Regions from separate parts of the Enterobacter sp. Taxon_2 genome, predicted to be linked through region 1. Evidence: predicted binding sites of a transcription regulator. Region 1 holds the regulator's gene; the other holds the start of a gene.
What was found. Region 1 encodes CRP, which controls carbon source genes, mostly activating them, when cyclic AMP is high. Its sites were predicted from a motif close to ATGTGANNNNNNTCACAT; they were not measured.

Region 1 (5,548 bases):
CCTTTGATGGCCATCATCGCCATCAGGATATGTTCCTGTTTAATGAGGCGTGGGTCGCGGGTGAACAGCGGTTCGATAAAGAACGGCTTGTCGGCAACCACGACGTAATCGATCCAGGAGCCCGGGATATCCACGCGCGGCAGCTCGCATTCGTCGTCTACCAGCTCGTTCACCTGCGCGATGACGATGCCGTCGTGGAACGCGGCGGCTTCCACCAGCGCCGGGGTATCTTCAGTGCTCGCCCCGGTATAGAGGTTGCCTTTGCGGTCGGCTTTAAAGCCGGCAATCAGCGCCACGTTGGGCGACAGGTCGACGTAGAGACGTGAGTAAAGTTCGATGTAGGTGTGAATTGCGCCGATTTCGAGCTGACCGTCTTCCAGCAGCTGGGAGATTCGCAGGCTCTGCGTCCCGGAGAAGGAGAAATCCAGCTTGCGGGCGATGCCTTTCTCGAAGATATCCAGATGCTCGCTACGGCCGACGCTCGGCATGATCATATGCAGGTCGTGGACAATTTGCGGGTTCACTTCGGCCAGCGAGCGGGAAAGGAAATCCGCCTGCTTCTGGTTGTTACCTTCCAGAACGACCTTGTCGCCAGGCGCGATTAATTTTTCCAGCATGGCGACAAGATCGCCGGTTGGCAGTACCTTGCCCTGCACCGGTACGGACGCCAGGCGACGCGCTTTTTCGCTGCGTCGCGTGTTCCATTGCCGGGTGGGTGTTTGCCCAGATAACATTATTAACCTCCTGATTCAGCTAATCATTTTGATTTGCTTAACGTTGAGTAAAGTGTGCGCTCTGGTGAGAAAGGCATCAATTAAGCGTAGAGTGGAATCATTAGCCTGAGAGTAATAATCAAGGTAAAGATTTGTGATCGGGATCAGTTCATGTTTCGGAAAACCAGGCTAAACGGGGTACAATTCGGAAAGTACCGTAAATTTCTGACAAGAATCAGCATCGCCCTTATGACCCAAATCATTCCATCAGACTTCGACATTGCGGCCGAAGACAGCACTGAGTTCGTGCCTATGCGCGGCGTGGCCAATCGCCATTTGCAGACCATGCTGCCGCGACTGATCCGCCGCAAGGTTCAGTTCACCCCACACTGGCAGCGGCTTGACCTGCCAGACGGTGATTTTCTGGATCTCGCCTGGAGCGAAGCGCCGGAACAGGCCCGCCATAAGCCGCGTCTGGTGGTCTTTCACGGCCTGGAAGGCAGCCTGCACAGCCCGTATGCGCATGGATTAATTGAGGCGGCAAAAGCGCGCGGCTGGCTCGGCGTGGTGATGCATTTTCGCGGCTGCAGCGGCGAACCGAATCGTCAGAAACGCATTTATCACTCGGGTGAAACCGAAGACGGAACGTGGTTTTTACACTGGCTGCGGGACAACTTTGGCACCGTGCCGACCGCCGCGGTGGGCTACTCGCTGGGCGGCAATATGCTGGCCTGCCTGCTGGCCAAAGAGGGTGAAAGCGTCCCGCTGGATGCCGCCGTCATTGTCTCAGCACCGTTTATGCTGGAGCAGTGCAGCTACCACATGGATAAAGGCTTTTCCCGCGTCTATCAGCGCTACCTGCTCAACCTGCTGAAGGCCAACGCGGCGCGTAAGCTGAAAGCCTACCCGGATACACTGCCGGTCAGCCTGCGCCAGCTGAAAAAGGTGCGCCGTATTCGCGAGTTCGACGACCTGATCACCGCGAAAATCCACGGCTTCGCCGATGCGATTGACTATTATCGTCAGTGCAGCGCCATGCCGCTGCTCAGTAAGATCACGCAGCCGACGCTGATCATCCATGCCAAAGATGACCCGTTTATGGATCATCACTCGATCCCCGCTCAGGAATTCCTGCCCGACAACGTTCACTATCAGTTGACCGAGCACGGCGGCCACGTCGGGTTTATCGGCGGTACGCTGCGCCGCCCGAAAATGTGGCTTGAGACGCGTATTCCTGACTGGCTAACCCCTTATCTGGACGGTGCAAAATGATTATTCCCTGGCAGGATCTGGCTCCCGAAACACTCGATAATCTGATTGAAAGTTTTGTATTACGCGAAGGCACCGATTATGGTGAACAGGAACGCTCGCTTGAGCAAAAGGTCAACGATGTTAAGCGCCAGCTGAAAAGCGGCGACGTGGTGCTGGTGTGGTCAGAACTGCATGAGACGGTCAATATCATGCCCCGCAACGCGTTTCACGGCTGATCTTCCACCCTTTTAAGTCAGGGAGTTGCTATGTCTGCCAGACATCCGGTTATTGCCGTTACGGGGTCGAGTGGTGCGGGAACCACCACCACCAGCCTCGCCTTTCGCAAGATTTTCGCCCAGCTGAATCTTCGTGCGGCGGAGGTCGAAGGCGACAGCTTTCACCGCTACACGCGTCCGGAGATGGATATGGCCATCCGTAAGGCGCGCGATCTGGGTAAACACATCAGCTATTTCGGCCCGGAAGCCAATGACTTCGGCCTGCTGGAACAAACCTTTATAGAGTACGGTCAGAGCGGCAAAGGGCAGTCCCGCAAGTATCTGCATACCTATGATGAAGCCGTTCCCTGGAATCAGGTACCGGGGACGTTCACCCCGTGGCAACCGCTGCCGGAACCCACCGACGTACTGTTTTACGAAGGATTGCACGGTGGCGTGGTCACCCCTCAACACGACGTGGCGCGCCACGTGGATCTGCTGGTCGGCGTGGTCCCTATCGTTAACCTGGAGTGGATCCAGAAGCTGACGCGCGACATGAGCGAGCGCGGCCATTCACGAGAGGCGGTGATGGACTCGGTGGTGCGCTCCATGGAAGATTACATCAACTTCCTGACGCCGCAGTTCTCCCGTACCCATATTAACTTCCAGCGGGTGCCGACGGTGGACACCTCCAACCCGTTTGCCGCCAAAAGCATCCCGTCTCTGGATGAGAGCTTTGTGGTGATCCATTTCCGCAATCTCGAAGGCATTGATTACCCCTGGCTACTGGCCATGCTGCAGGGCTCGTTTATTTCGCACATGAATACGTTAGTCGTGCCGGGCGGAAAAATGGGGCTGGCGATGGAGCTCATCATGACGCCGCTGGTGGAGCGACTGATGGAGGGGAAGCAGATTGCGTGAGTTGTTTTGCCCGGTGGCGCTGCGCTTACCGGGCCTACGGTCATGCTTTAGTAGGGCGGGTCAGCGAAGCGCCACCCGCCAAAAGATTAAGCCTCGATCACTTCATACGAATGCGTGATTTTTACCGCTTTCTCCAGCATTAACGCCACAGAGCAGTACTTCTCCGCAGACAGGTCCACCGCACGCGAGACCGCTGCGTCTTTCAACTCTTTACCGGTGACCACAAAGTGCAGATTAATATGGGTGAACAAGCGTGGCGCCTCTTCGCGACGTTCTGACGTGAGTTTAACCTCACAATCCGTCACGTCATGACGACCTTTTTGCAGAATCGACACCACGTCAATGGCGCTGCATCCCCCTGCCGCCATCAGCACCATTTCCATTGGGCTTGGCGCTTTATCGCCGGAGTTACCGTCCATCAAAATCTGGTGTCCTGACGCGGACTCGCCCAGGAACGTTAAACCTTCAACCCATTTCACGCGCGCTTGCATATTCTTAAACTCCAACGTTGCATTTTTGGTGACAGATTACGCGTGCGTTACATTTCTCGCAATGGAAGGCGACCTGCATCATGCTGAAGCGAGACACCAGGAGACACGCGGCGAAAGCTATGCTAAAACACTCTGGATGCTACAGTAATACATTGACGTTACACATGTATGCAGAGGACATCAAACTTTACTGGCTGCGAAACGTTACGGTAGCCGACTTCCCAGGGTATGGGTAAGAATTCGATTGCAACCCCAGAGTCCGGATGCATCTGATGACTCTGGTGACAGCTTATAACAGAGGATAACAGCGCATGGTGCTTGGCAAACCGCAAACAGACCCGACTCTCGAATGGTTCTTGTCTCATTGCCACATTCATAAGTACCCATCAAAGAGCACGCTGATTCACCAGGGTGAAAAAGCGGAAACGTTGTATTACATCGTTAAAGGCTCGGTGGCAGTGCTGATCAAAGATGAAGAAGGGAAAGAGATGATCCTTTCTTATCTGAACCAGGGCGATTTCATCGGTGAACTGGGCCTGTTTGAAGAGGGCCAGGAACGTAGCGCCTGGGTTCGTGCAAAGACAGCATGTGAAGTGGCTGAAATTTCTTACAAGAAGTTCCGTCAGCTGATTCAGGTTAACCCTGACATCCTGATGCGTCTTTCTTCCCAGATGGCGCGCCGTCTGCAGGTCACCTCAGAGAAAGTGGGCAACCTCGCCTTCCTGGACGTGACTGGCCGTATCGCACAGACCCTGCTGAACCTGGCGAAACAGCCAGACGCCATGACCCACCCGGACGGCATGCAAATTAAAATTACCCGTCAGGAAATTGGTCAGATCGTCGGTTGCTCCCGTGAAACAGTGGGCCGTATCCTGAAAATGCTGGAAGATCAAAACCTGATCTCTGCCCACGGTAAAACCATCGTGGTTTACGGAACGCGTTAATTCCGCTTAAACGGCGTGCCATCGCAAGGTGTCACGCCGTTTTTGTCTCTACTCTCCATGTGGCGCAGGCTGATCTATCACCCGGAAGTTAACTACGCACTGCGACAAACGCTGGTGTTGTGTCTTCCCGTGGCCATAGGCCTGATCCTCGGACATCTTCAGCAAGGTCTGCTGTTTTCCCTCGTGCCTGCCTGCTGCAACATCGCCGGTCTGGACACGCCGCATAAGCGCTTTTTCAAACGCCTGATTATCGGCGGCTGCCTGTTTGCGGGCTGTAGCCTCGCCGTACAGCTGTTACTGGCTCGTGATATCCCGCTGCCGCTGATCCTGACCGTGCTGGCGATGACCCTCGGCGTCACGGCGGAAATCAGTTCGCTGCACGCCCGCCTGCTTCCCGCGTCGCTGATTGCGGCCATCTTCACGCTGAGCCTCGCCGGGAATATGCCGGTGTGGGAGCCGCTGCTGATCTACGCCCTGGGGACATTATGGTACGGCCTGTTTAACTGGTTCTGGTTCTGGCTGTGGCGGGAGCAGCCGCTGCGTGAATCCCTGAGCCTGCTCTATGTGCAGCTTGCGGATTACTGCGAAGCCAAATACACCCTGCTGACCCAGCATACCGATCCGGAAAAATCCTTACCGCCCCTGCTGACGCGCCAGCAGAAGGTGGTGGATCTGATAAGCCAGTGCTATCAGCAGCTGCATATGCTCGCCGCCAACAAGAACCACGAGTACAAACGGCTGCTGCGCACCTTCCAGGTCGGGCTGGATCTGCAGGAGCATATCTCCGTGAGCCTGCACCACCCGCAGGAGGTGCAAAAGCTGGTCGAGCGCAGCCACGCCGAAGCGGTGATCCGCTGGAACGCGCAGACGGTGTCCGCACGCCTGCGCGTTCTGGCCGATGATATTCTCTATCACCGCTACCCGACGCGCTTTAACATGGACAAACAGCTGGGCGCGCTGGAGAAAATCGCTCGTCAGCATCCGGATAACCCCGTCGGCCAGTTTGCCGCCTG
Region 2 (5,548 bases), 1.1 Mb from region 1:
CGTTGCCCCGACAATGGCGCGAAACGCCGCAGCAAATGCCGCCGGGCCAGAAAATCCCAGCATCCAGGCCACCTGCTTAGCCGGGTATCCGTTTGCGAGCAGGTCCAGCGAGGCACAAATCCTTGCGCGCTGTCGCCAGGCCCGGAAGCTAAAGCCGGTATCTTTGATAAACGCGCGTGAAAATGTGCGTTCAGACATCGCGGCCTGTTCCGCCAGCCTTTCCATAGATACGTCCCAGAGATTGTTGGCAATGATGTCACAGGCAACGCGATGTAAGCGCTCATCAACGGGCATCGGTAATTCGGCCGAAATCTGCTGCGTCTCACTGAGAATGTCGAGCAGCAAAACGGCCATGCTGCGCTGGCTTGCCGGCCGGTATTCCGCGCTGAACAGCCCGGCAATCAGCTCTTTGAACAACGATGTCGCCATAATCACGTGAACCTCTTCTTTCCGCTTAAAAGGCTCGCATTGCGCTATCAGCGCCGGGCTAAACCAGACCGCGCGCAGCTCCGTTGTGGATAACACGCTGTAGGTGTGTTCCTGAAACGGAGGGATCCATAGCGCGCGCTGTGGCGGTATGACCCAGCGTTTGCTGCCGGTTTCGACCAGCATCACCCCTTTGATGGCAAACAAAAGTTGTCCCTGCGAATGCCGATGAGGCGGATCCACTTCACCGCGCGTATAGCGAATTGCCCCTCTTGACCATCCGATAGCATCGTCGTGAATTGGCGTTTTATCGATAACGGTTGGCATTTCACATTTCCCCCTTCCTCTTATGATGCTGCTTGTACACGTAACCAGAGAGAGACGCAATGCACATCCATTTTATTATTCATGAACATTTCGAGGCACCTGGCGCCTATGAAATCTGGGGGAAAAGTCGCGGCTGCAGTCTGAGCTACACCAGAGTGTATCAGGGCGATTCGTTACCCGAGGCGCTGGGGCACACAGATCTGCTTATCATCATGGGAGGCCCGCAGTCACCCGCCACCACGCGTGAGGAATGCCCTTGGTTTGATGCGCAGGCGGAAAAGGCACTCATCAGCCGCGCGATAGAGGCAGGTAAACGGTGATAGGCGTTTGTCTGGGCTCGCAGCTTATCGGTGAAGCGCTGGGCGCAGCGTTTTGTCATAGCCCGGAAAAAGAGATCGGCAAATTTCCCGTCAGGCTCACAGATGCAGGCAAGGCGAACCCGCTGTTTGAGGACTTTGGCAGCGTGCTGAACGTCGGTCACTGGCATAACGACATGCCAGGGTTGACGCCGCAGGCTAAGGTTCTCGCTTACAGCGAGGGCTGTCCCCGCCAGATTGTGCAATACAGCGAACGGGTTTACGGTTTCCAGTGCCATATGGAGCTAACGCCGGAGCTGGTAGAGTTGCTGATTGAGCATTCGCAGAGTGACCTCCGCCGCGCGGGTGAATTCCGTTTTGTCGAAACGGCAGAAAAACTCCGCTCGCATGATTATTGCGAAATGAACCAGGTGCTGTTTTCTTTTCTCGATAAACTGACCGCCTGACGCTGATGCCTTCTCTGGCACGCCGTTTCGCCAGCGCAATCCCTTTCCTCTAAACTGTAGCCTGCACCGGTAAGGTGATACCGGACGTTCCATTCCGGAATGTCTGGTATGCTCAAAATTCATGATGTGATCCATGGCACATTTTTAGGTTTAATTGTATGATGAATGCGTTTCAGCAAGGACTATCACCATGAGCAAATCATTGAACATTATCTGGCAATATCTGCGCGCATTCGTCCTGATTTACGCCTGTCTGTATGCCGGGATTTTCATCGCGTCGCTGCTGCCCATCACCATCCCCGGCAGCATTATCGGCATGCTGATCCTCTTCGTTTTGCTGGCGCTGCAAATCCTGCCTGCAAAATGGGTCAACCCCGGCTGCTTCGTCCTCATTCGCTATATGGCGCTGCTTTTCGTGCCTATCGGCGTTGGGGTCATGCAGTATTTTGATTTGCTCAAGGCCCAGTTCGGCCCGATCGTGGTCTCCTGCGCGGTCAGTACGCTGGTGGTTTTCCTGGTGGTGAGCTGGAGTTCACATCTGGTGCATGGCGAACGTAACGTGATTGGGGAGAAAACAAAAAAATGATGGCCAATATCTGGTGGTCCCTGCCGCTCACCCTGGCAGTGTTCTTCGCCGCGCGCAAGCTTGCCGCACGTTTCAAAATGCCGTTGCTGAACCCGCTGCTGGTGGCAATGGTGGTGATTATCCCGTTCCTGCTGCTCACCGGTATTCCTTACGAACGCTACTTTGCCGGCAGCAAAATTTTAAACGACCTGCTGCAGCCCGCTGTCGTTGCGCTCGCCTTTCCTTTATACGAGCAGCTGCACCAGATCCGCGCCCGCTGGAAATCCATCATTACCATCTGTTTTGTCGGCAGCCTGGTGGCGATGATCACCGGTACGTCGGTGGCGCTGTTGATGGGGGCCTCGCCGCAAATTGCCGCCTCTATTCTGCCTAAATCGGTGACCACGCCTATCGCGATGGCGGTTGGGGGCAGCCTCGGCGGTATTCCGGCCATCAGCGCGATGTGCGTCATTTTCGTCGGTATTCTCGGCGCGGTGTTTGGCCACACCCTGCTGAACGCGATGCGTATTCATACTAAAGCGGCACGGGGGCTCTCGATGGGCACCGCCTCCCACGCCCTGGGCACGGCCCGCTGCGCGGAGCTGGATTATCAGGAAGGAGCGTTTAGCTCCCTGGCGCTGGTGATCTGCGGGATTATCACCTCCCTGCTGGCCCCGTTCATTTTCCCGCTTATTCTGGCGGTGATGGGCTAAAATTTGCGATGCGTCGCGCAAATTTTATTTTGATTTCATAAGTTGCATACATAATGAGATGTGGATCACATATAAAGCCCTGACGGCTCCGTAAACTACCGATCCATTAACCTTTATGAGGCAAACGCCATGCACCCACGTTTTCAAGCTGCTTTCGCCCAGCTTGCTGAGAATTTGCAGTCAGCCCTTGCTCCCGTTCTGGCAGATGCACACTTCCCCGCCCTGCTGACCGCGGAGCAGGTCACGATGCTGAAACAGGCAACGGGACTGGATGAAGACGCGCTGGCTTTCGCACTGCTTCCTCTGGCTGCTGCCTGCGCGCGGGCCGATCTCTCCCACTTCAACGTCGGGGCCATTGCGCGCGGCGTCAGCGGCACCTGGTACTTCGGCGGCAACATGGAGTTCCTGGGCGCAACCATGCAGCAGACCGTTCACGCCGAGCAGAGCGCCATCAGCCACGCCTGGCTGCGCGGTGAAAAAGCCCTGAGCGCCATTACCGTTAACTACACCCCCTGCGGCCACTGCCGTCAGTTCATGAACGAGCTGAACAGCGGGCTGCAGCTGCGCATCAACCTGCCAGGCCGCGCGCCGCACACGCTGGCGGATTATCTGCCTGACGCGTTTGGCCCGAAAGATCTGGAGATCAAAACCCTGCTGATGGACGAGCAGAACCACGGTTTCGCCCTGTCCGGCGATGATCTGAGCCAGGCGGCGATTACCGCCGCCAACAAGAGCCACACGCCGTACAGCAAGTCCCCGAGCGGCGTGGCGCTGCAGTGCCGCGATGGCCGAATCTTCACCGGCAGCTATGCGGAAAACGCAGCGTTTAACCCAACGCTGCCGCCGCTGCAGGGCGCACTTAACCTGCTGAGCCTGAACGGCTATGACTATCCGGACATTCAGCGCGCCATTCTGGCCGAGATTGCCGATGCGCCGCTGATTCAGTGGGATGCCACCGCCGCAACGCTCAAAGCATTAGGCTGTACGACAATTGACCGCGTACTGCTGGCGTAATCCTTCCGGCGGGCAGAAATGCCCGCCAGTTTGCTGAAAAACCCCTCAGTTGAGTCGCTGTTTCTTGCGCTAACCAGGCGGGTAAAGTAGCCTGAGTTAAATTTCATCCACGCACGAGCCATCTGCATGTTAAAGCGCGTTTTTTACAGCCTGTCTGTCCTGGTCGGCATACTGCTGTTGATCGTGCTCGGTCTCGACCGCTGGATGAGCTGGAAAACCGCCCCCTACATCTTTGACGACCTGCAGGACCTGCCCTATCGTCAGGTTGGCGTGGTGCTCGGCACCGCCAAGTATTACCGCACCGGCGTCATCAACCAGTATTACCGTTACCGCATTCAGGGCGCGCTGAACGCCTACAACAGCGGCAAGGTGAACTACCTGCTGCTGAGCGGCGATAATGCGCTGCAAAGCTACAATGAACCGGTGACGATGCGTAAGGACCTGATTGCCGCGGGCGTGGATCCTGCCGATATCGTGCTCGACTACGCCGGGTTCCGCACCCTGGACTCCATCGTGCGCACGCGCAAAGTCTTCGACACCAACGACTTCATCATCATCACCCAGCGTTTCCACTGCGAGCGCGCGCTGTTTATCGCGCTGCATATGGGCATTCAGGCACAGTGCTATGCAGTGCCGTCGCCAAAAGATATGCTGAGCGTGCGCGTCCGCGAGTTCGGTGCCCGCTTTGGTGCCCTGGCCGATCTGTATATCTTTAAGCGCGAACCGCGCTTTTTAGGCCCGCTGGTGCCGATTCCGGCGATGCATGAAGTGCCGGAAGACGCGCAGGGTTACCCGGCCGTCACGCCCGAGCAGCTGCTCGATATGCAGAAAAAAGAGAAATAACAGCACCGCCTTTATACTTTCTTTACGCCGGGTCTGACGCTTTTTATCTCCCCTTTACGTCGGCTCTTTTAAGCTGAGTTCACTGCCGCTACGGCTTCATTGAAGAATGACTATGAACTCGATAATGAATGCGTTTTTCCTCAAAAGTCTCCGTCCGTATTTTAACCTTCCCGGTTTATCACTTCCTGGCGCACTCAATTCCGGTCTCTGGCTTGATGAAAAAATTGACGCCCTGCAGCACAACATTTCAGTGGAAGTAGCCGATTACCTGGAACGTTACCCGCAGACGAAACATGTAGACGTTTACCTGAACGATATCAACGGCACGATGCGTGGCAAGCGTCTGTCGGTGGAGAGCATGCTGAGTCTGGAAAAAGGCTGTTACTTTCCCCTTTCGGTCTACTCGATGGATCAGAAAGGAAAAATCGCCGCCCCGCTTTATGATGAACCGGACCGGCTGTGCGTTCCGGTCGCCGGCTCTTTGCGTCCCTGTCCGCAGGATCCGCAGCACAACGCGCAGATCCTGCTGACGATGAAAGACAGCGACGATAGCCCCTGCCCGCTTGAGCCGCGCGTGATACTGCAGAACGTGCTGGCCCGCTTCCACCGGCACGGCCTTTTCCCGGTGATTGCCCCGGAAATCGAGTTCTATCTGACGGGACATGACGATCGGGATCCGCAAAATCAGGGCTGTTTTCATATGGATGCCTCGTCAGCGCATGCCGCGCTGTTTGACGAGCTGGAACAGCTGGCGCACCTGCAGCACATCCCGCTGTCAGGGGTCGTAGCGGAAGCCGAGTCCGGTCAGTACGAATTAAACCTGAAGCACAGCCATCGCGTCGTTGAAGTCTGCGATAACGTGCTGGCGCTGCGTCGCCTGACCCGATACGTTGCCGA

Region 2: a site for CRP is predicted at 2,848-2,865, ahead of cdd (cytidine deaminase). Genes of this name have one in related genera too.

The regions. Positions count from the first base shown of each region.
Region 1 is NZ_CM178024.1:4,418,939-4,424,486, forward strand. It holds gene mdcA (malonate decarboxylase subunit alpha) at 1-734, opposite strand, end outside; gene AC4IC4_RS21115 (hydrolase) at 963-1,985, shown strand; gene AC4IC4_RS21120 (YheU family protein) at 1,982-2,200, shown strand; gene AC4IC4_RS21125 (phosphoribulokinase) at 2,231-3,100, shown strand; gene AC4IC4_RS21130 (OsmC family protein) at 3,187-3,591, opposite strand; gene crp (cAMP-activated global transcriptional regulator CRP) at 3,903-4,535, shown strand; gene AC4IC4_RS21140 (YccS/YhfK family putative transporter) at 4,593-5,548, shown strand, end outside.
Region 2 is NZ_CM178024.1:3,283,883-3,289,430, forward strand. It holds gene AC4IC4_RS15620 (AraC family transcriptional regulator) at 1-753, opposite strand, end outside; partial or broken gene AC4IC4_RS15625 (type 1 glutamine amidotransferase) at 813-1,516, shown strand; gene AC4IC4_RS15630 (CidA/LrgA family protein) at 1,707-2,102, shown strand; gene AC4IC4_RS15635 (CidB/LrgB family autolysis modulator) at 2,099-2,794, shown strand; gene cdd (cytidine deaminase) at 2,924-3,808, shown strand; gene sanA (outer membrane permeability protein SanA) at 3,935-4,651, shown strand; gene AC4IC4_RS15650 (glutamine synthetase family protein) at 4,776-5,548, shown strand, end outside.